Regions from separate parts of the Paenibacillus sp. FSL R5-0378 genome, predicted to be linked through region 3. Evidence: riboswitches for the same ligand, from Rfam matches in the RefSeq annotation. Region 3 holds a riboswitch; each other region holds the start of a gene.
The links. Region 3 has a riboswitch for thiamine pyrophosphate ahead of tenA (thiaminase II). Riboswitches for the same ligand answer to the same signal wherever they lie in the genome.
Positions count from the first base shown of each region.

Region 1: another riboswitch for thiamine pyrophosphate. It lies ahead of MKY74_RS29570 (ECF transporter S component); the one in region 3 lies ahead of tenA (thiaminase II).
Region 2: another riboswitch for thiamine pyrophosphate. It lies ahead of MKY74_RS01680 (ABC transporter substrate-binding protein); the one in region 3 lies ahead of tenA (thiaminase II).

Region 1 covers NZ_JBBPAY010000001.1:6,366,960-6,375,014, reverse strand. Annotated here, with positions in the region: gene MKY74_RS29580 (SDR family oxidoreductase) at 1-299, shown strand, start outside; gene asd (archaetidylserine decarboxylase) at 318-1,112, opposite strand; TPP riboswitch at 1,393-1,506, shown strand; gene MKY74_RS29570 (ECF transporter S component) at 1,586-2,197, shown strand; gene MKY74_RS29565 (ABC transporter ATP-binding protein) at 2,190-3,812, shown strand; gene MKY74_RS29560 (energy-coupling factor transporter transmembrane component T family protein) at 3,809-4,621, shown strand; gene MKY74_RS29555 (YheC/YheD family endospore coat-associated protein) at 4,813-5,916, opposite strand; gene MKY74_RS29550 (WIAG-tail domain) at 6,284-8,055, shown strand, end outside.
Region 2 covers NZ_JBBPAY010000001.1:369,569-377,623, reverse strand. Annotated here, with positions in the region: gene MKY74_RS01720 (hypothetical protein) at 257-1,087, shown strand; gene MKY74_RS01715 (nuclear transport factor 2 family protein) at 1,223-1,672, opposite strand; gene MKY74_RS01710 (VOC family protein) at 1,725-2,417, opposite strand; gene MKY74_RS01705 (SRPBCC domain-containing protein) at 2,524-2,979, shown strand; gene MKY74_RS01700 (TatD family hydrolase) at 3,058-3,957, opposite strand; gene MKY74_RS01695 (ABC transporter ATP-binding protein) at 3,954-4,766, opposite strand; gene MKY74_RS01690 (ABC transporter permease) at 4,797-5,555, opposite strand; gene MKY74_RS01685 (thiamine-binding protein) at 5,552-5,845, opposite strand; gene MKY74_RS01680 (ABC transporter substrate-binding protein) at 5,900-6,949, opposite strand; TPP riboswitch at 7,167-7,279, opposite strand; gene MKY74_RS01675 (VOC family protein) at 7,354-7,740, opposite strand.
Region 3 covers NZ_JBBPAY010000001.1:3,854,107-3,862,161, forward strand. Annotated here, with positions in the region: gene MKY74_RS18035 (hypothetical protein) at 38-358, opposite strand; gene MKY74_RS18040 (class I SAM-dependent methyltransferase) at 516-1,235, shown strand; gene MKY74_RS18045 (YrdB family protein) at 1,345-1,671, shown strand; TPP riboswitch at 1,806-1,910, shown strand; gene tenA (thiaminase II) at 2,050-2,748, shown strand; gene thiM (hydroxyethylthiazole kinase) at 2,745-3,593, shown strand; gene thiD (bifunctional hydroxymethylpyrimidine kinase/phosphomethylpyrimidine kinase) at 3,590-4,405, shown strand; gene MKY74_RS18065 (carboxylesterase/lipase family protein) at 4,591-6,099, shown strand; gene MKY74_RS18070 (GyrI-like domain-containing protein) at 6,198-6,596, opposite strand; gene MKY74_RS18075 (alpha-L-fucosidase) at 6,860-8,055, shown strand, end outside.

The DNA.
Region 1 (8,055 bases), 2.5 Mb from region 3:
AGCCGGGTTCGTACGGAACGGCCATTTGGGACAAAGGATTTGCGCAGATGAGCGCCGCCGAGCGGTCACCCTACGAACGGATGCTGAGCCAGGTGATGGCCTTTTCCCGTGACAACGCCGGCCAGCGCGGCGATCCGGCCGATGTGGCCCGGCTAATCGCGAGAATCGCACGTATGAACAAGCCGGCATTCCGTTATGCGCTGCCTGCCGGCACACGCTGGACGATGAAGGCCAAGCAGCTGCTTCCGGGCCGGTGGTTTCAGCGGATTATGCTCGCGCTCCTAAGCAAAAAAGGCTGAGCCGGATTCGCTTCCGGTTCAGCCTTTATGCGGGTGCAGCTGACCGAGCAGCTGGCCCATGCGGACATGATCTCCGGTCCGGAGGTCTGTCCGCGGGGTGAATGCGCCGTCCTGGATCAGCAGCACGACGGTAGAACCGAACTCAAAATAGGCGAGCGGATCGCCGTTACGCCAGGAATTGGCGGTTTCGTCGTCGTAGCGGATGCTGCTGACATTCATGGCGCCGACTTTGACGACCGCGACTTCTCCCAGGGCTCCCTTAATATACGTTATCAGCCTCTCATTGCGGCACAGCACGGATTTCATCTGGGTCATGCCAAAATCATTGACCGGGTAGCACCGGCCCTTGATATGCTCGCTCTCCACTTTCACGCCTGTGATTGGAGAGTGGATCCGGTGATAGTCGGTAGGGCTGAGGTACAGCACAAAGACATAGCCATGTTTATATAACTCCAGGTGGGGAGAGAAATTAAGCAGCTCCGCCACCGAATAATCCTGCCCTTTCACGTTCATAATCGTGCCTGAGGTGATTTCACCCATTGCGGTGATCTTGGCGTCGACGGGGCTCGTGAGTACGTGCTCGCCTTCGTGAATTGGACGCATGCCGGGCTTCAGCCGCCGCGAAAAAAATTCGTTGAGCGTGCGGTATTCATAGATTTCTTTCTCCGCTTCATGCGCCGGGATCTGATAGCTTTTGATAAACGTAGGGATGATCCCTCTGCTGAGTCGGCTGTGCGAGAAGCGTCCCATCATGGAAGAGAGCCACTTTCGCGAGGAGAGCTCTGTCATGAGCCGCAGTAATTTCTTTGTCATGCCTAATCTCCCTTCCATACGTGCCTGTAGCACTCTGAATATATTGACATAGAACGGCTACCAAATCAATATGCAACAAATCCTGAAAACCGCCCCGGAGAAAAATGGTATTGCCAATCCTTCGAGGATCATGTATTTTGGAATCAATACGGGCCCGACGTCGACTCATCGCGGCGAGGTGCCTGTTACACGGAATCGAACCCAAGCATCTATCGCTTTGGACGGCGATGGCTCCGGGACCAGGAGGCGGCGATGCCGCGCCTTGCGTTCATCTGTGTACATATGGGAATACGGGAGCTCGAGCGAATCGGGCTGAGAGTGCAGCTAATGAACCGCTGCTGACCGGGAATCTGATCTGGATAATGCCAGCGTAGAGAATTCAAGTCCTTCTATGGGCTTATTTGACGATCTCCCTCGCTTATCCAGGGGGTTTTTTTATTGCCCAATTTTGGAAAAAGAAAGGATGTTGTCAAATGAACAGCAGTACGATGCAGATGGATCGGCCGAAGGGGCTGAAGCTAAGCGACCTGCTCGTGACGATTCTGCTATCCCTCGTGATCGGGGTGGTGTACCATTTTTGGGGTTCGGTGAACGACTTGTTCAAGCCGCTGTTTTTCCAAGCGGATGAGCTGATGTACGGCATGTGGTTCCTCGCTTCGACGCTTGCCGCGCTGCTGATCCGCAAACCGGGCGTAGCCCTCCTGGCCGAGGTTGCCGCGGCTCACGTAGAAATTCTGTTCGGCAGTGAATGGGGCCTTCAGCTGGCGATTTACGGCGTGGCGCAAGGTCTAGCCGCGGAGCTGATCTTCGCCCTGTTCCGTTACCGCAAATTCTCCATGGGGGTAGCGGCGCTGGCCGGCATGGCTTCGGGATTGGGATCATTCCTGGTGGATGTGTACTACGGCTACGTCACGGACTATTCGACATGGATGATCGTGTTGAAGTACGTGATGCGGTTAATCAGCTCGGCGGTACTCGCAGGGTACCTGGCGTATGCCCTGACCAAAGCTTTGGAAGCAACCGGAGTAACCCAGCTGCTCCGGCCGGTGACAGCCAAGGATTATGAAGCGCTCGATCATGACTGAGACTAACCGGGGTATCGCGACGATGCAGCATTCGGCAGTGCATGAGACGGGTCAAGGAGCGGATCAAAGGACGGATCAAGGGACGGATCAAGGGAGCGGGCAAATTGCCGTTTCGGTAACGGACCTGCGCCTGAAGTTTCCGGGTGAGAAGGCGTTCGTGTTCAAGGATGTTTCCCTGTCCGTGCCGGCCGGGGAAAAGGTGCTTCTGCTCGGCCCAAGCGGATGCGGGAAATCGACGCTGCTGCAGGTGCTCGGCGGGTTGATTCCGGCGGTCATTGACGTTCCGCTCAAATATGCGGACATTCGGAAGCCCCGCTCGTGCGGGTATGTATTTCAGGACCCGGATACCCAGTTCTGCATGCCGTATGTCGATGAGGAGCTGGCGTTTGTGCTGGAGAACCGCCAAGTAGCCAGGGAGGATATGGTGCCGCGGATGCGGGAGGCGCTCGGACGGGTCGGCCTGGACCTCGAAGAGCTGCACACTCCGATTGAACGGCTGTCCCTGGGGATGAAGCAGCGGCTCGCGCTCGCTTCGGTCCTTCTGCTGGAACCGGAAGTGCTCCTGCTGGATGAGCCCTCGGCGCTGCTGGACCCCGAGGGGAGACAGCAAATTTGGGAGGCGGTTCGCGGTGTATCGGCCGGACGGACCGTGCTGATCGTCGAGCACCGGATCGAAGAAATCGTGAACTGGGTCGATCGGATCGTTCTGTTCGCGCCGGACGGAAGCATTCTGGCCGACGGCAAGCCGGCCGAAATCTTCACGGCGTACCGCCGGACCCTTCAGGAAAATGGCATTTGGTATCCCGGCGTTTGGGAGGATTATATCCGTCACCGGGATACATGGAACAGCGGCCTGGTGCAATCCCCGCAGCAAGGTGCGGACTTGGCGGCGCCGGTCCTCTCCTTGCGGGGGTTTGTCGGTCTCCGCGGAGATGCGCCGGCGATTATGGTGGAAGAGGCGGAGGTATATGCCGGCGATTTTGTCGCTGTTGTGGGTCCTAACGGGGCGGGGAAAAGCTCCTTGCTGCTGAGCCTGATGCAGCTTCTTCCGACAGCCGGCAGCTACGTGCTGGAAGGCAGGCTGCTGAAGGGAAGGGGCAGGAAGCGGACCTGCCCTTCGGACCGGATCGGGTTCGTGTTTCAGAACCCGGAGTTTCAGTTTGTGGCCCAGACAGTACTGGAGGAGACGGCCTTTTCCCTTCACATGCAGGGCGGCATGTCGCGGGCTGAGGTGGAGCGTAAAGCCGAAGACTGCCTGAAGACGTTTCATTTGCACGGCTTGGAGAACCGGCATCCGTATCAGCTCTCGACCGGACAGAAACGCAGGCTGAGCGTTGCCACCGCGGCGGTCCGCCGCCAGGCGGTGCTGCTGCTGGATGAACCGACGTTCGGGCAGGATGCCCGCAACGCCTTTGCCATCCTGGAATACTGCGAAGCGCTTCGCCGCAGCGGCACGGCGATCGTTATGGTGACGCATGAGCGAGAAATCGCTGAGCTGGCCGCTACCCAGGTATGGGAAATCCAAGGCGGAAGCCTGACGGCGATAAAGTCCGGGAGGCGGAGGCTTGAGGGAGAAGGCGCAGCTTCGGATGCGCAGGAGGAGGTGAGCGGATGAACCGGTTTTTGACTCCGAGCCGTCATACCTGGCTGCACCGGGCGAATCCCTCGCTGAAGCTCGCCGTGCTGATCATGTTGTTTATCGTTACGATTCAGACGCGAAGCATTGATTTTGCCGTCTATCAGGCAGCGGTCTACATCGCCCTCCTGTTTCTGCTCAGCGGTTATCCGGCATGGAAGGTGGGGCTGCTCGTTCTCTCCTTCAGCCTCGTATTCGTCTCTTCATCCCTGACGATGATCCTTTTCGGGAAAGGGGATCACGTCTGGTGGCAGTGGGGGCTGTTCCGCGTATCCGAGGAAAGCTTCTACCGCGGGCTGCACCTGGGATTCCGGGCGATTGCCTTTGCGGCAGAAGGACTGCTCTTCGTCATGACCACGCCGTCCGTCAAGTTGTTCTATTCGCTGATGCAAAATTTTCGCCTTCCCCCGAAATTCGCATACAGCTTCATGGCGTCGATCCGGCTGCTGTCCATCGTATGGGAGGAGTTTCTCATCCGCAGGCAGGCGCTGCGGATCCGCGGCGTACGGACAGGCCGGGGGCCGAGTGGCCTCCTTCAGCATGTCCGGCTGTATGCGGTGCCGCTGCTGTCGCAGAGCATCCGCCGGGCGCACCGCGTTGCCGTGGCGATGGAAGCGAAGCAGTTCAGCGGGTCGGGGCGCAGAACGTACTATTATCCGTCGGCTTTCAGCAGGTATGACGGGCTGGCGGTTCTCATGTTCGTCATTGCCCTAACGGCTGCGTACTATGCGGCCGCTGCCGTTCCCTGGTTCGGCATCGAAGATGTCAGGTACCATGGACAAGGTTAAGCCGTATGATAGCTATTAGCCGATGCAGAACAGACCGAAAAAGCAGCATGACGCATTTTCGGTCTTTCGTTTAAGCATCTTTTTGTCCGGCATCCGTTGTTTTCCCGGTTTCCCGTTCTGCGTTTTTACCTGCTTTACCGGATTTCCGGAGGTTGCGCACAATTTATGGCAGACTAACCCGGGATCCGTGCTCAAAGTCCTATGCCGGCGTGCTGCCGATTTACCAGGTACCGGGCATAGGCCATGGGCTCACGATAGGTTTTTTTCCAATATTGGGGCATATTGGCGTTTCGGAAGCCGTAACGCTGATCCCGTCCGTTGCATTCAATAAAATACGGCTTGCCGCCCTTCGTGACGCCGATATCCAGGCCAAGGTCCGCCGCAAAAGGCAAATGCTGCTCCAGCTGCCGGACCACGCCGAAGGCGAGCTGATGTACGCTATCCGAGATTCTGTCCGCAGATAACCCCGGCAGGCTTTCGGCGAGAATTCGTTCGGCCGGGAAGGCCTTGCCGCCTTGAGCGACATTGGAGACGAACATTCGGGATGCGGCGACTTTGGCGTACATTCCCGTCAGGCTCCAGCTGCCGCTAATGCCTCGCTGGATGGAGACGCGAAGGTCATAAGGCCGCTGTTTATATTCCGCCAGTGCGATGCGTTCCTGGACAAGGAAGGGCGCCTGGGAGATCCGGCGCAGCAGGATGCCCGGAAGTTGTTGTCTATTCAAGCGAACCGTCGTCCATCCCAGGGATCGCCCGGTTCGGGCATAAGTAAGATACCAGTGCTGGCCGTGGGCGTGAAGGCGCATAATTCCTCTGCCGACGCTGCCGACGCAAGGCTTTAATATCAGATCACGATATCGCCGCATCATTTCCTGGACAGAGGAAGGGGCGGCGATCGTCGTATCGGGAAGATGCTGCGAAAGCAGCGGGTTACTTTCGAGCAAGTGATGAATTTCATCTTTCCCGTACCGATTGTGGGCGTTGAATATCATATATCCGCCGTCTATAAGACGTTGAATTCTATTTTTTGACCGCCCGTCAAAGTAGATGGCCCGGTTATGAATGACCCTTGGCAGCGGAAGCCTGGTGTAAACGTATTTTCCCTCTCTCAGAACAAACGCCGAACATTCATGGCGTTCAATATCGATATCCTGTAGTTTCATATAGCACGGCCTTAAGCCGAACATCCGGGCCGCCTCTTCATAATTGACGAGGGATTCCGCTCCCGTCTTTCCGCCGGGAATTCCCCGGTGCACCGCTGCATTCAGCAGAATTCCAACATCAGAAATCCACACGTTCATCCCTCCCTGGCATTCCGTCATCCCACTTTTTATATATCCTATGCCATAGATTGCTATAAGCAAGGGTCTTTGTCCGTAACGTGCCGCCTATTTTCTCAAACGGTGAAAGGATGAATGCACAGAGTAGTTATTGGTGGGCAGGTGACACTCATGTCCCTCAGGATGTCCCTCGATCATCCCCCGAACTTCAACCTTTTATCCCTGAATATTTGTGATCCCGTCCTCCCGGACTGTTCTGCCGGAAGCACTCATCCGATTGGCTAGTTCAAAATCGTTACAAAAACCGGGAAATCAGTGACAACGGCCTATTTGTTCGCATATGATGCCCAAGATGCATCCGGTCAGGAAGGAGCGAGGTCTTTTGAAGAAGAAAAATAAAAGCCGGACGGTTAAACAACCGAACAAGAACCTCTATTTCGTGGATAATCCTGAAATTCAGGAGTTGGAACTGATCCGTAAAAGCAAAGTAACGGCGCCAAAGACAAACCAACTTGATTCATATGCGGAAATCCGATCCATTGCCCCTGATGCAGTCCTTGAAAAGGAAGAAGTCCAGCAAACAACGACTTTGGACACAGTTGAACCGATACAAGAGCACCAAATGGAGGACACTGCAGAGAGCAAGCCTGAGGCAATAGAAGAGCCCGAGGAGGAGGCGGTATCCGAGGAAGCGGTACCCGAGGAGCCTGTTATTGAAGAAGCTATACCTGAGGAGACGGTGCCGGTTCGGGACCGTGAGGAGCTGGAGGAGATCATTGAAGAAAAAAGGATGCCGAACTCCCCGGAGCCAATCATTTATACGGATGATCTGAGCGATGGTTCGGTCACGACGTCCAAAATTGCGCTCCGGGCCATTGACTCGTCCAGACTTCAGCCCGGCTCGGTAGGCAGCGAGGCCATTGCCGATTATGCTGTTTCTCATATTCACTTAGCCGACGGCTCCGTGGTCTCCTCCAAAATTGCCTCTGAGTCCATTTTGGAGGAGCATCTGACCGACGGCGCGATCAGCGGCAGCAAAATTCGGGATCGCTCCATCAGCGGGGAAAAAATCCGTGACGGAAGCATTACATCCGCCAAGCTGGGCGACCAGGTGATCGATTCCACCAAAATCGCCGACGGTTCCATCACGTCACGCCATTTGAGCAATCTGGTCGTAAACACAGATCTGCTGCAAGACCAAGCCGTAACGGCAAGCAAAATTGCTGGGGCCAGCATCCAGTCCATGCATTTGACCAATGAAGTGATCGACACGTCGAAACTCGCCGAAGGCGCCGTTACCGGCTCGAAGATCCGGACCGGCGAAATTACGGGCGACAAGCTGAAGGAGCGCTCCATCGAAAGCGTTCATATACGGGAAGGATCACTGACCGGGGAACTTCTTCAGAACGGCTCCGTTGGCGGAAATCAAATCGCGACGGGGAGCGTGTCAAGCGAGCATGTCGCCAAAAAATCAGTCGGCACCCAACATCTGCAGGATGGAGCCGTGACCGGACCAATATTGGCACCCTTTGCGGTAACGTCCGCGCATTTGGCGGATGCGACCATTCGCGGCAAGCATATCGCCCCCGGCGAGATCACTGCAGCGCACTTGGCCGACCACAGCGTCGGGGCGAACAAATTGGCAGAGCAGTCGGTCGGAACGGTGCATATTGTCGAGCAGACGGTCACCTCATCTAAAATTGCCGATCAAAGCATTCTGCCCCAGAAAATTGCAGACGAAGCCGTGCAGACCCGGCATCTGGCACAAGGTGCCGTCCAGAAAGCACAGATTGCGCCGAATTCCATCCAGACGTCCCACATTCAGCAGGGGGCTGTTAACGGCAGCCATATTGCGGCAAACGTCGTGGAAGGCTCTCATGTCAGACACGGGTCGATCACCACGGGACACATTACCCGCAGCGCCATTGTCGAGCAGCATATCTCGGATGGAGCGGTAGCTTCCCGTCATCTGCAGAACAAATCTGTCATTGGTGAAAAGCTCGCAGGCGGCAGCGTGACGAGCGGCATACTGGCAGACGGCGCGGTCGGCGGCCGCAATATAGCCGAAGGCGGCATCAGCGCGGAGCATATCCGCCCAGCTTCGATTCAGGATCGGCATTTGTCCGACAAAAGCGTGCGAGCGTCCGCGATTCA
Region 2 (8,055 bases), 3.5 Mb from region 3:
CGGCAGCCGCCGTAACTCGATTATGATAAAAAAGAGGCTTGCGTTTAAAATAGCGCAGGTCTCTTTTTTTATTGTGTCTGTTGTGCCAATTTTCCTTTTCCTGGGTAAATAACTTAGGAATGGTGACAAAACCTTCATCCAAAAGTAACGGAGCCGCCCTTTTATAGACAAGCAGGGGTCTCTATAATGCTTATAATCGCTATCCCAGATTGAAAGATATAGAAATGATTATTTTATGGAAAAGGAGCAGCCATACATGCGGACAAGATTCAAAATGGTACTGCCGGGATGCTGTATGCTTCTGGCTTTGGCGGGTTGCACGGAACCGGGCGGCTTGAATGACGGCCTTGGAAGGACTCCTGCTCCCATCAGCGCCGGCGAGGAGGCAGGAAAGCCTGGCAATGCGGAGAACGGGCATTCATCAGGTGGGGCAGCTGGAACAGCGGAGCAGGGGGTTCAGGGGAGTAACGCCTCTTTTGCCGATCAGATGAAGGCCCTGACGAACACGGGGACCGTGAAAAGCTTGAGCTATTCCCGGCTCACCCAAAAATACGTATACATCAAATCGACGGCCAGCAGCAGCTTCGAGGTCTATTTCGGAGACTTTCAGGCGAAAACGGAAAAGCTCGTCATCAAGCATACATACAGCGCCAAGGAGTCAAGCGTATCCCTAAGCCCCACCGGGCCTTACTTTATCGTCACCCGGGTAACGAGCCGCAATCCCGAACGTTATAAATCGGAGCTTTACTATACCGGTGATTTGAAGCCCTACGCTGTGCTGAACACCTTTGGCGAGCCCAGATGGGACGAGGATGGCAGGCTGATTCGGTCTTCGGAATATTTCGATAAGCATCCGAATACGTACCGAAGCCAGATCAGTGTAGATTCCTTGAAAGCCGTGCCGGATCCGGACGAAGTGTTCGCTGAGACCGTCACCGTGGTGAAGGGTCCCGAAACGTCCCGGAAGACCGGCGTTATCTTCAACGTGACCAAGGTGGACAAAAACATGATCTATTATCAGGAACTGAATCTGGATAACAAGCAGATTGAAAACAAGCAGATTGAAAACAAGCAGAAGCTGTATTAAGACGAGGCATCGTCTATATGTAAACAATCATTCTTAAAAAAGGGAGCTTCAACCCTTGATGGCCAATCAGCCCCGAATGGATACTTGTACTTTAAAAGCTGGCGCCCCGCAGCGGGGCGCCGGGAACTTCGATTTCTACTCATGTGATTCGATTTGCGCCGATCCCGAAAGCGGTGTGGCGTCGAGGTATCTGACCTCGTAGACGCGCTCGGCGAACTTCCAGCCGTCCTCTGTGCGCTGGTAGCGGTCATGGTACACGGCGTAGTTCAGTCCGCTCCTGCCGTCTTGCAGGCGGGCGAGCTCAGAGATGTAGGCACGGCCGGCCGCGGCATCGCCATCGATCTGGATCGTGCCCGGGTGTGTGGTTTGCACGAAAAAGTCCCACTGGCTTTGCAGCCGCTTGCTTCCGTCTCGAATCTGCTCCCGGCCGGTGAGTTCAACGCCCGCACCCGGAATCCGCCACAAGCCATCCTCTGTGAACAAGGACGCTAGACGGTCGGGGTCGCGCATCATCACCGAGTCGGTGAACTCGCCGCGCAGCGCTTCGATCTCGAAGCGATCAACAATACTCTGAATGCTGCTCATTGCTTTTATCCTCCTCTGTGTTTACAGGTACTTTTTTCTCAGACCTCAGCCTTTATATTGGAATCGAAGGTGTACCTTCGGCAAATTCGCCCGCGTAGGAACGTTCGTGTAACTCCGTGAGTGTTGCTCCCTCCTGCCAGGCTTTCAAAAAGGTTTCCGGATTCACCATGACTCCGAGTGCTTCGACGGGATTGGAACATTGCTGAAGCGCGCGCATGGCTTCCAGACCCTTGAGCAAGTCAGGTCCGTAGTTGTCGACTTGGAGTTCCAGGGCATTGTTGTCAGGATCGCGGTAATAGAATGACGTATTTGGACCATGGTTCATCGCCATGTACGGCAGCAGCCCCTTGTGTTTCAGACGTTGGTACGTCCGCATGAGATCGTCAATGCTGTAGAGGAACGCTACATGATGCATGCCCGCGCTTGCGGGTACCTGTTCGATACATGCGGGATCATGGAAGAGAACCAGGCGATGGTGAGCCAGATCGAAGGTGTAAAAACCACCGATACCTTCCACTTCCAGGGACGGTGTGACCCCGAGGAAGGTGCGATAGAACGCCCGCATCTCCAGAAACCTTGCCGTTTTAAACCCAATGTGGTGCAGCTGCATAGGCGGAATCCCTGCCTCATCAAGGCGGTCTGCCTCATGTTGTGGAGTGTTCATCATCTGTTCAGTCATATAGAAGATCAGCTCCCATTCATTTTTTATGCGATTTGCATGCCGCCGGCTGACAAACAAATCCATTTGCGCTATCATGTGACTATAAAGTCACTTATGATACCCTCATCATATGTTACCAAAAAGTAACGTGTCAAGCGAAACAAAACATTTTTTTGAACTGGAGCGTGAAATGAAAATGGAAAACAACCCCCGTCATGTAAGTCGGATCGCGATTAAGGCAACCCCCGAGCAGGTTTGGCAAGCGATTACGGATCCGGCCAAGACGTCAAAATTTTGGCACCATTGCGCCTTCCGTTCCGATTGGCAAATCGAGTCCCCATTCGAACTATGGAACGGGGAAGAGAAGAGGGCGGAAGGAATCATTCTCGACATCGATCCTCCGAGTAAACTCGTGATGAGTTGGCGGTATGTTGCGTTTCCGGGGGCGAAAAACGAGCCCCCGATACGCATCACGTGGGAGATCGGTTCACATGAAGACCTTATGGGCTTAACCCTCGTCACCGTTGTGCATGATGAAATGGAACAAGCCGGTGAAACCGCAAAAATTGTTGAAAGGGGATTTCCGATCGTGCTCTCAGGCTTAAAGACGCTGCTTGAAACCGGAGAGGCACTCGTTGGCGGATAACACCCGAAGATAGGTGAAATTGAATTTGGAGAGGGAAAAGAAAAAGGCCTGTCCGTAGCGGGCAGACCCTTTTTTGATTTAGCGTGGAAGGCCGTAAAAACGACAGGCATTGGCATGCAGCAGCGCCCTGGCTTTCGGCAGGGGGACGTCACGAAGACTGCTCCATACCGAGGCCACCTCTGCGGTCATGCGGGGATGGGTCATCTGACCGGCAAACGGCCCTTCGAACGGCCAAGGCCCGTCGGTCTCGGTCATCACCTGGGAGGCGGGATACCGGCGCGCGAGCTCCTGGATTTCCGCCTCATAGGCGATATCCGGCGAAAACGAAACGTAATATCCGCTATCAGCCATGCGCCGCACGATGTCCGCCGATCCTTTGAACCAGTGAAAATGGGCGCGGGAGACGCCGTGCTTTTCCAGCAGATCGCAGGCGATATCCGCATCCTCGTACACGGCGTGCAGCACGATCGGCTTGTCATGGTCCCGGGCAAAACGGACGAAGCGCTCAAGCAGCGCCTCGTACGGCCCGTTATCCCAAGGAAGCCCGGCTTTGGCAGCCTCCAGCCGCGAGTAGTACGGCAGGCCGACTTCGCCGACGGCGACCATGTCGTCCGCATGCTCCGCCATCCAGCCGAAGAGTGCGTCGATCTCGCGGTCGGCAGGGAGCGGCTGCTCGGGATGGAAGCCGAAGGCGGGATAGACCTGCCCGGGCCAAGCCTGGGCAAGCCTCAGATTGGCTTGGCTCGATACCAAATCCATGGACACGCCGATGACGGCTGCGACGCCTGCATCTTTCAGGCTCCCGAGCAGCGCCTGCGTCTCGTGCTCCTTATAAGTATCGAGATGAACATGGGCATCGATCAAGGGCGCGAGCGGCGGCAGGTTCGCCTCCGCCGGCGATGCGGATGCCGCTGCTGCCCGGTCGAGGACCAACTCATGGCCGTTTGAAGGGTTTACTTCGCTGTGGTTGCCGCTCATTGGCGTGAACCTCCTTGCTGTGCAGCCTGCATTTTTCGCTGCTCCTCGCGCATCCATTCGCTCAGCTGACGCTTCAGCTGCAGAAACTCGGGAGCCTCTGTCACTTCCTCGCGCCGCGGGCGCGGAAACGGTACGTCGATGGCGTGCAGCACCGCGGCCGGCCGGCTCGAGAAGACGTAAATGCGGCTCGAGAGCAGCAGCGCCTCCTCGATGTTGTGCGTAATGAAGAGAACCGAGCGGCGGTTCTCTTCCCAAATGTCGAGCAGCCAGCGCTGCATGTCGCTGCGGGTCAGCGCATCGAGCGCGCTGAACGGCTCGTCCAGGCACATCAGCTCCTGCGGGCTGAGCAGCGCGCGGAGAAAAGCCGCCCGCTGCTGCATGCCGCCCGACAGCGTATGCGGATGCGCCTTCTCAAAGCCGGCCAGGCCGACTTTGGCGAGCCAGCGCCGCGCGTCCTCACGGGCCTCCCGGCTGACAGGGCCGTGCACCTCCTGGGCCAGCAGCACATTGTCCTCGATCGTCCGCCAAGGGAACAGGGCGGGCTGCTGCGGCATGTAGCTGATATGCCCCTGCTGCCCGGTTACCTCGGCGCCGTTCATCCGGACGGTGCCGGCATCCGGGCGGGTCAGCCCGCCGATCACGTGCAGCAGCGTGCTCTTGCCGCTTCCCGACGGCCCGATGATGGACACGAATTCGCCTTGGCCCACGGTCAGCGAGATGTCGCTGAGTACCGGCAGTGTTCGGCGCTTCTCTTTGAAGCTTTTGCTGACGGAGACGATCTCCAGCGCGGGCGCGGTTTTTTTATTCATCACGGTATTTCTCCTTTCCGGCCTGGCCCGCTAGCCCTGCTTCGGCTTCCAGCGGACGAACCATTTTTCGAGCAGCGCAATCAGCCCGAACATCAGCAGGCTCAGCACGACGATGATCATGATCGCCACGAACATGCGGTCGGTGCGGTAGCCCGATTTCTGCAGCATCATATAATAGCCGATGCCCTTGTCGGCCCCCAGCCACTCGGCGATAATCGCACCCATGACACTGTAGGTGGCGGCAATTTTAATGCCGGAGAAGATGGAAGGGAGCGCGTGGGGCAGCTCCAGCTTGGCGAAGATTTGGCCCTTGCCCGCCCCGATCATGCGCATGTAGTTCATCATGACGGGATCGGTCTGCTTCAAGCCGCCCAGGGCGGCGACCGCCACCGGGAAAAAGCAGACGAGCGTGATGACGATCAGCTTGGGCAGGAGGCCGAAGCCGAACCAGATCATCAGCAGGGGGGCGAGGGCGATGGTCGGGATATTTTGGCTTAGAATAAGCAGCGGATACAGCGCCTGTTTTAAAAACGGAATCAAATGCAGAATCAGTGCGATGACCAGCCCGATGGCGGTTCCGATGGCGAAGCCGAATACGGTCAGCTTCAGCGTGGCCCACACATGCTCCCACAAGCCGCCGGAAGCGGCCGCGGCTTCCCGGGCGATGTCGCTCGGCGCAGGCAAAATCCATTGTTCAATATGGAACAGGGAGGTCAGCAGCTGCCATACGAGCAAAAAGAAGATGACCGCCACGAGGGGCGGCCATACGTTTTTCCACCAGCTTCTCATGGACGGTACTTCTCCGTCAGCTTGTCCATGCTGATTCCGCCGGGATTATGGGCGATTTTGACCTGGGAGATGATACTCGGGCTGCCTGCAGCCACCAGAGCTTCGTGCATTTTGCGCACGACGTCCAGCAGCTCCTCCAGCTCGCCCTCCATCGTCGTTTCCAGCGGGTGCACCTCATGCTTCACGCCGGACTGCTGAATGACCTCAATGGCACGATCGACGTAGGCGTATGAGTCTTCGTTGCCCGGCGTCTTCGGGATCACCTGAATGCTTAACAGCGTATTGGCCATGCGAATCTACTTCCTCTCTTCATAGGTTACGGTAACTCTTAGGTTATGTGCGGCTTATTGTTCCGGCAAAAAGTCGTTCGTGTACGCACTCTTCACGTCCAGCGGCTTGTCCAGCAGCTTGTGATCGTACATCCAGTCGGAATAGCCCTTCCAGATCTGTTCCTTCTGCTCGCCCCAGCGGGCTGCGTCGTCTTGATATTTAGGACTTAACCATTTCTGGCTTTCGATCACCAGCTGCTTATCGAGGTCCGGCACGTCCTTCAGCAGCAGGTTGGCAGCTTCTTCCGGCTTGTCGATCGCGTACTGATAACCTTTGGCGGTCGCGCGCATAAACGCTTTAACCAGCTCGGGGTCATCCTTGATCTGCTTCTCGTTCGTTACGAGAACCGGCGTGTAGTAGTCCAGCTTCTCGGAATAATCTTTGACATACAGCATGTCCAGCGGCTCGCCGCGCAGCTTCGCCTCGATTCCGGTCCAGCCGTAGAAGATCCAGGCGAAGTCGATGTCCCGCTTCACGGCGGTAAAATAATCGGCGTCGCCCATGTTGACGATTTTCACCTTCTTCACATCCGCCTTGTCGATCTCCATGATGGAGCCCATGACAGCTTCTTCGACAGGGGAACCCCAGCCGCCGTAGGTTTTGCCTTCAAAATCCTTCGGCGTCTTGATCCCCCGGTCCACCGGTGCGGCAAAGCCCGACGTATTGTGCTGGATGACCGCGGCGATCGAGACGAGCGGCACGCCCTGCGTGCGGGCCTGGGTCACGCTCTCCTGATAGCTTACGCCGAAGGGCGCTTTGCCGGAAGCGACCATGGCGTCGGCGCCGGTGGAGCCCGGCTGCACGATCTCGACGTTCAAGCCTTCTTCTTTATAATAGCCCAAGTCTTTGGCAGCATAGAGCCCAGTATGGTTCGTGTTGGGCGTCCAGTCGAGGACGACTTTGACGTCCTTCAGCGGCTTCGCTGCGGTGTTGTCCTGGCCTGCCGTGGTGTCGGAAGCGGATGTTCCTTCTCCGCCGCCCGTATTGTTTTGGCTGCCGCCGCATCCGGCAAGCGCCAGTACGAGCATGCAGACCAGCAGCAGGCCGATGGATTTGTTCTTCATGGCTTTCTCTCTCCTTTGATGTCCGGCCGTTCTTATTCTTTCTGTGGAAGCATCGACCGGTGATCCCCTCTCCCCGTTATATTTAGAATCGTAAGCCGATCTGAGTGACTGAATCATAGAAGCATTCGCAAGGCGTAATCCCGTTTTTCACTAGTATGAATGAAAAAAGCGCCCCGTAAACGGGACGCTTCATATGCGCAAGATCAGCACGGCTTGTAAGCCGTGACAAACGGTTTCCTACGCTGGCATTACCCAGATCAGGTTAAAAGGGTCAGTATCTTGAAGGGATACAATCTCAGCCGGCCAATTCCAGCACCCCGGATTCTATAAGGTTTTCGGGTTGTTTTCCTCCCATATTATAGTCCATCCCCATGGGGGTGTCCAGACATCCTCCCGATTCCAGATTATCTCTGGAAAAATTCGATCCATTCTTTTTCCGGACCATAGATAAAGAAATATTGGTATCCGTTCGGCAGGGTCACGATTTCCTGATCGATCAGCTCCACGCCGTCGAGCGCCTGAATCCGCTCAAATTCCTTCTGAATGTCGTCGACATGGATCGCAAAATGGTGCACCGTGCCCTCGGCCGGCAGGTCGTAGCTGTAGCCTTGAATGAGCTCGATTTCCGTCTCGTTACTGTCCCCGAAGCCGAGAAACGCCAGCTGGAACACGCCGTTGGTGTGCGTCAGCCGGCCTTTCAGCTCCAGGCCCACGATCTCGGTATAAAATTGAATGGTTGACTCCAAATCCCGTACGACGATGCCGACATGATCCAAACGTTTATTAGCCATATGTATAAGCTCCTTTTCATAGTACTTATAAGTAATGGGTTTGCCCTAAATTAAGGCCATTATAGCATTTAAATCCGAGTTGTAAGGCAACTTTATGCAAACATCATTGTTTATAAATGATAGGCTGTTTGGTGGTTTCGTTAGGTATTGAAATAGTCAGGAACGGGGGAGAGGGTCCTGAAAAAATAATTGCAGCATGGCTTTTCATGTGTATGTTGACAGCATGTACCGGGCCAACGTCTGGCGGAGGGGACATAACGATACTCGATAAGCAGCTCATTGGCTCGACATATTGGATTGTCGTCGAGAAAACCC
Region 3 (8,055 bases):
AGGAAGTGGTACGAGCATGAAAACCAGAATCTAGGGATCATGATGTCGGCCTCGGATGGCCACGGCGAGCCAATCCACGCTTCATCCCGTAAATGAGGAGATCAACCGCCGCACCGATGATGACTGCCATGACGATGGAGAGAAGATACGCCGGGAACCGTAAGGGAATAAAGTAACTGTTCGTTACGAAAGCGTGTTTATCGGACAGCCAGCCCGAATACACTGGGTCATGCAGCAAGGCTTCAAGCAAGGGATTCAGCCGGATCAGTATGATGTTGGCCAAACCCTGTCCGGAGGCATCCAGTATGCAGGTGAGGATCATACATAACGTGAGCCAAAAAGAAACGCTTTTTAACAAAGACAATCCCCGCCTTCAAACTTGATCTTGTTATTTATAACGCATCCTGCGGCAATTAAGTTATGCACAGCTTACATTAAACTGGTTTATTTATATCCAACCTTTCTGTTGGTTGGTATAATATGGTGGTGAATAGCGAGTCTACGGAGGTGGTTGCATGAAAGAGAGGGTGCTTGAAGCTTATACCAAGCTTGCCAAGGACTATGAACTGCATACCGATTCGGACAGCGGTGCCAATGCATACTACGAGCGTCCGGCCATGTTGGAGCTGCTGCCAACGGATATGTCCGGACTCCATGCCCTTGATGCAGGCTGCGCCGCAGGATGGTACACCGAGAAGTTCGTTTCCCGGGGCGCATCGGTATCGGCGATCGATTTCAGCCCCGATATGGTGGAGGCGGCCAAACGGAGAGTCGGCAGTCAAGCGGAGATTCAAGTTCATGATCTAAATGAACCGCTGCCATACGGAGCTAATAAGTTCGACTTTGTTCTCAGTTCGCTAACGCTGCATTACATCGAAGACTGGGATCCTTTGTTCCGAGAGTTTCAGCGGGTATTGAAGCCTGGAGGAACGTTATTGTTTTCGGTGCATCATCCGTTTATGGACTTTACCGTTTTTAAGAGACCGGATTATTTTGTACGGGAGCTGCTTGTAGACAGGTGGACGAAGAAAGAGGCAGGCAGCGTTGAAGTGACGTTCTTCCGCAGACCCCTGCAGGAAATCGTCAATATGACGTCAAGCTGGTTTGTACTGGACCAGCTTGTCGAACCAAGGCCGGTTCCCGAGTTTCTGGAGCGGCTGCCGGAGTCGGCCGACTTCTACCAGCGGATTCTGCATCACCCGCATTTTTTAATTGTGAAAGCCCACAGGCCGTAGTGAGAGTGGAAGAGTTTTCGTCGCGAGAGGCAAGAAACAATCGGCGTAATTTTACTGAGAATGGCTTCATTCCAAAGGCCCTGACCGGCCCAAAATGGAGGGTTTGGCAATGATTGTGATCGACCTTATCTTTTTTCTAATGGAGCTGTGCGCACTGGCAGCCTTTTGCCTGTGGGGATTTAAACTGGATACCGCCTTGTGGATCCGTATCGTGGTAGGAATAGGCTCGCCGGTCGTTGTTGCTGTTTTTTGGGGTATGTATGTCGCACCGAAAGCGACCTTCCCGGTGACGCTTCCCGTCCGGGCTGTGCTGCAGCTGATCGTATTCGGTCTGGCCGCGGCTGCGCTGTACGGATCGGGTTATCGAACAGCCGCTGTCATTTATGCCGCTGTCGTTATCGTCGAGATGATCCTTTCTTACGCGTTGAAAAGATAAACACTTGAAGGTGGCAGGAAATCCGCTTAAACGATCGACAAGCTTTTTCCCGGTATCCCGCCAGCAGCTTTTTTTGTTTGACAACACCGGCGAACGGAGCTACAGTTAATCATGAACTTGTAAAATATCATACGAAAATCCACTAGGGGAGCTGCGGAGGCAGCTGAGACAAGTGATCGCTTGGACCCTTTGAACCTGATCCGGTTAATACCGGCGGAGGGAAGTGGAGCAGGCCTATACATACGCATCTTTCTTGATGAGATACATTCAGGATGACACTGCAAATAGCGGCCGCTCCATTTCGGGGCGGCTTTTTTGTGTTGGCTTCCCCGCGCCCCGACATGCGATTTTCGTCAAAATTAACGGAGGTGCATGATCATGGCCCGGTTTACCGAAGAATTGAGACACGCGGCAGATCCTATTTATCAAGCGATCTTCAAGCATCCGTTTGTACGGGGGATTGCGGAAGGTACCTTGTCCAAGGAGCAGCTGATTCACTATGTGAAGCAGGATTTTGAATATCTAAATGCCTACATCCGGATCTATGGCATTGCCATATCCCGATGCGATTGCCGGCAGACGACCGCGCTTTTTAACGAACAGATTTCGTTTATTTTGAACAGTGAAACGCATCCCCACCAAAACTTTTGTGATGTCGCCGGTGTTGCATATGAGGAACTGCAAGGCTATCCGCTGGCTCCATCGGCCAATCATTACATCCGGCATATGCTGAACGTCGCCCATGAGGGGGGACTTGAGGATATTGTAGCTGCGCTGTTACCTTGCCCGTGGACCTATACGGAAATCGGCCAACGTCTGCTGGAGGAAGTCCAGCCGGAGAAATCCCATCCGTTTTATGAATGGATGCACTTTTACGGGGACCGTGAAAGCGGCGTGACGGTACAGCTGCGGCGGCTGCTCGACGAATGGGCGGAGGGTCTGCCTCCCGCAAGAAAAAAACGGCTGATGGAGCATTTTCTGACCAGCTGTCAGCTGGAGTACATGTTCTGGGAAATGGCGTTTACGCTTGAGGATTGGCCGGTTTCCCTGGCTGCAGCGGAAGGGGTGGGACGATGACCGCCGATATGTTTCCGTCCGGACTCATCCAGCTTCCTTTACGGATAAAAGAGCAGCGTCCGCTCATTCACAACATGACGAATGTGGTCGTGACCAACTTTACGGCCAACGGCCTGCTTGCCCTTGGCGCCTCCCCGGTAATGGCCTATGCCAAAGAGGAGGTGGCCGATATGGCTCGGGTCGCCCAAGCCGTCGTCCTGAATCTCGGAACGCTGAGCAGCGAATTGGTGGAAGCGGCGATCATCGCCGGCCGATCGGCGAACGATCATGGCGTTCCGGTGTTCCTGGATCCCGTCGGCGCGGGAGCAACCGCATTTCGCACGGAGGCTGCGCTGCGGATTTTGCGTGAGGTCCGCGTGTCACTGGTTCGGGGCAACGCAGCGGAGGTTGCCCATCTCATTGGTGAATCCGGTGCAATTAAGGGCGTCGACGCAGGTGAGGCCGGGGAGTCTGCTCCCGCCGACTTGGCGGCACGGGCGGCACACCGTCTGGGGACGCTCGTCGCCATTACCGGGCAAGAAGATGTAATCACCGACGGAACGAGGGGATACTTGATTCGGGGCGGACATCCGATGCTGACCCAAGTCACCGGGACCGGCTGCTTGCTGACATCGGTGATCGCCGCTTTTGGAGCGGTCGAACCCGATCTGCTGTCCGCCGGCGCGGCCGCCTTGGCTTACTACGGTGAAGCGGCCGTTCGGGCATTTGAGCGGGCAGGCATGGAGGGGCCGGGAAGCTTCCAAATCGCTTTCCTCGACGCGTTGTCTGTGATGGAGCGCCACCCGCTGGAGGAAGGAACCATTACCTCTCTTCTGGAGTCGGCAGGAAGGGGATTTGTGCAATGAGCATCCCGAAAGCATTGACGGTAGCCGGTTCTGACAGCGGCGGCGGGGCAGGCATCCAGGCGGATATTAAAACGTTCCAGGAGCTTGGCGTATTCGGTATGTCCGCGATTACTGCCATTACCGTTCAAAACACACTCGGAGTACAAGGTGTATATCCGCTTCCTGCGGCTGCGGCAGCCGAACAAATGGATGCCGTGGGCACCGACCTCGGCGTGGATGCGGTCAAAACCGGTATGCTGTTCAGCGCGGATATTATTGAGGCCGTAGCAGGACGTATAGCCGATTTTGGCTGGAGGAATGTGGTGGTCGACCCGGTTATGGTCGCCAAAGGCGGCGCGCGGCTGCTGCAGCAGGACGCTGTTGACGCGCTGAAGAACAAGCTGCTGCCGCTGGCTGCTGTCGTCACGCCCAACATTCCGGAGGCGGAAGTGCTCGCGGGGATGGCGATCCGGTCGATGGAGGAACGCTGCGAGGCAGCCTACCGCATCGCGGCTTACGGTCCGGCGATGGTTGTAATCAAGGGCGGACATGACGAATCGTCTGACAAGGCGGTTGATCTCACTTTCGACGGAGAATCCTTCTCGACCCTGGAAGGAAGTCGGATTGACACGCGTCATACGCATGGAACGGGATGTACCTTCTCGGCTGCGATCGCCGCTGAGCTGGCTAAAGGGAACCCGGTCAACGAGGCCGTACGGACGGCCCGTGAATTCATCCAGGCGGCCATCGAGAACTCGCTCGGTATTGGCGGCGGGAGCGGTCCGACGAATCATTGGGCCTTCCGCAGCCAAAAGGAAGGGGCGGCAAGATAAAGGCAGTCGATACTTGTCTGCACCACAAGCGATTAGCACCTGTCTATATAGACAGGTTTTTTTCTTGGCGCTAGCTTCCTTAAATGGTCGTCGATTGATGGCTTTTTGCACCGAGCTTCGGTTAGGCTTTGTCCAATTTTTAGTGTTACAATGGTAGAACGATTCCAACGCTAGAAAGGATGTTAATGAAATTGGACCAACTCCTCATCCGTACTCATAATGGCCTGATTCAAGGATATGTTCAGAACGGCGTCCGGACCTGGAAGGCGATTCCTTACGCCGAGCCCCCCGTCGGCGAGCGGCGTTTCCGGAAACCGCTTCCTGCACGGCCGTGGGCAGGCGTCAGATCCGGGGACATGACGGTACCGCTTGCCCCGCAGCGCGTCAACCCTACGGGTGGCGCCTTTAGACTGAAACGGGATCAGATCCCGCAGTCCGAGGACTGCCTGTACGTCAATGTGTGGGCCCCTGACGAGCCGGCACCGCAGCCGCTTCCGGTCATGGTGTGGATCCATGGCGGCGCCTTCGTGACGGGCGGCGGCGGACTGCCCATTTATGACGGCTCCGAGCTGGCGCGCCGGGGAGGCTTGATTGTCGTCAGCCTCAGCTACCGGCTGGGTCCTCTCGGTTTTACGCATTTTTCCCCATTTTCCGGCGAGTCCGAAGACGGTTATGTAAGCAACGCCGGTCTGCTGGACCAAATCGAAGCGCTGCGCTGGGTGAAGCATAACATCGCCGCTTTCGGCGGAGATCCTCAGCAGGTGACTGTATTTGGTGAGTCGGCGGGAAGTATGAGCATCGCGGCGCTGCTCGCAATGCCTGCAGCCCAAGGCTTGTTCACCCGGGCGATTATGCAGAGCGGGGCTTCCCAGGCGATCTCGGACTCCCATGGCAGGCTGCTTACGAAGGGACTGCTGGATATCCTTGGCATTCCGGAGGATCAGCTGGAACGGCTGCAAGAAGTGCCGGCCGAGGAGATCTTAAGAGCGGCAGACGAGTTAAAACAGGCGGCTGGAGCGAGTGCCGTCATGCTGTTCCAGCCCGTCGTCGACGGGAAGCTGCTGCCCGTCACGCCTTTGGAAGCGGTGGCCGCGGGTTCCGCGGCCGGCATCGAGATCATCATTGGTACGAACCGGGATGAAGGGGCGCTTTTTATACCGGAAGGCATGCCGATGCTGACTAAGGAACAAAACGCCCGGGCGTATACAGCGGTGACCGGATCGAAGGAAGCGGCGAGCTGGATCGAAGCATATCCGGCCACCGTGGAGGGACAGCGTCAGGCGATGACCGAGCTGTTCTTCTGGAGGTCGGCCCTTCAGTTCGCAGAAGCCCAGCTGCCGCATGCGGCGGTATGGATGTACCGTTACGATTATGCGATGGTGCCGGGCGATCCGCTGCTGGGAACGGCCTTTCATTCCGCCGAAATTCCGTTTGTGTTTAACAATCTCGACTTGCTTGCAGGCGCAGGTATGCCGGTGAACGAAGAGATGAGGAGCGTGGCGGAATGCATGCAGGAGGCATGGACGTCTTTTGCCAAGCGCGGACAGCCCTCAACGCCTTCTCTGCCGTGGCCTGCGTACGATGCGGAGGAACGCTGGACGATGGTGTTCGGTGCAGACAGCGCGGTTACCCGTGATCCGGATGCGGACAAACGGCGGATGCTGACCGGCGGGTCTGACAAGAGAACAACTTAATCTTCCTATGCCAATAGGTCACGCCTGCGAATCCGGGTGTGACCTATTTTTCATAAACCATGACGGTATTCATTACTCTTCGTTACTTAGCGGTTTGGTTACTTTACGGCTATGTAAATTTCTATTTCTCCGCCGGGGTGGTATTTCTCATAATCATAGGTATAGGCCCGGCGTAACGCCCCTGCTTCTTCTTTCTCCCAGATGCTTCTCCACGTTTTCACGATGCCCATTTCATCAGCGGTGTCTACCGTAAAAACCTCGTACGTCGCGTCATCCGGGATTTCTATCCAAGTATCGCCTGGGTGATTCTCGGTTGCGACGCTTAACGAATAGTCTCCCTTGTAATTACTTTCATAATCATAATAAATACCGTATATCATGTCGCGATGCCGCTCAACCTTGTCCGAGGCTTCGTTCCAAATGGCCTGGATTTTTCCCATCATGCCGGGGTCATTAAAATTATTCGTCCGCGTGCTGTTGATCAGGTGCAGTTTCATGGATTTCCCTCCGCTTTCCGTATCGATTCGGTTTCATTCAAGGCGTCTTGTTTCATTCATTATAGAACGTTTGTTTGTATTTTTCAAATTTTAACCATTTAGGATGACTAGATTTCGTGCGAAAAAAGCGATTTTGAATAAAAGGGTATCCCGGATGCCGGAACGAAGAATAAGGGAGTGCCGTCCGGCAGTGCAGTAAGCAACGCTGCCGAATTTTGCTGCGGCACAAGACAAGAAAACAGCTATTGGAGGGCGAATAGGGCATGAATCCGCGTTTTGAAAGAACGGCAACATTAATGAACGACCGCTTTGGCCTGTTTATTCATTGGGGATTGTATGCGATTCCGGCCAGAGGCGAATGGGTACGGAGCCAGGAGCGCATCACGAATGAACAGTACCAAGCCTATTTTGAGGAGTTTAATCCGACTCTGTATGATCCGCGTGCATGGGCCAAGGCGGCCAAAGCGGCCGGACAGCGCTACGCCGTGCTGACGACCAAGCATCACGACGGCTTCTGCTTGTTTGACAGCGAGCTGACGGATTACAAAGCAACGAATACGCCCGCTGGAAGAGATCTGATCCGCGAGTATGTCGATGCGTTTCGCGAAGAGGGGCTGCAGGTCGGTTTCTATTATTCGTTGATCGATTGGTACCATTCGGATTATCCTGCCTTCGGCGACCGCCAGCACCCGATGCGTGCGGAAGAATCGTACAAGAACCGGGAGGAGCAATTCGACCGGTATTTGGAGTATATGCACGGACAGGTCCGGGAACTGCTGACCAACTACGGAAAAATCGATATTATGTGGTTCGATTTCTCATATGATGATATGACCGGCGAAAAGTGGCGCGCCACCGAGTTGATCCGGATGATCCGCTCCCTGCAGCCGGACATCGTCATCGACAACCGCTTGGGCGGCAATATTATGGCGGCGGAGCCGGAGGAATACGCGGGCGACTTCTTCTCGCCTGAGCAGATTATTCCGCCGCGCGGCATCGTGAATGACCTGGGCGAGCCGATTCCGTGGGAGGCTTGTATCACTCTAAACGACCATTGGGGCTACCATGCGACGGACAAAAACTATAAGTCTCCGAGACAGGTCATCCGTGCGCTGGTGGAATGCGTCAGCAAAAACGGCAATTTGCTCCTGAACGTCGGACCGGACGCCAAAGGGGAAATTCCGAAGGAGTCCCTGGCCATTTTGTCCGTTGTCGGTGAATGGCTGCGCCGGAACGGGGACAGCATTTACGGCTGCGGGATTGCGGCACTTCCCAAGCCGGAGTGGGGGCGGTATACGCAAAAAGGCAATAAGCTGTACGCCCATATTTTTGACCGCGGCATCGGCCCGATCTACTTCCAGGGTCTGAAGGGGAAGATCAAGAAGGCCCGCCTGCTGTCGGACGGCAGCGAGCTGCACGTGGAAACGCCTTGGATGGCCGATCAATATTCGGATACGGA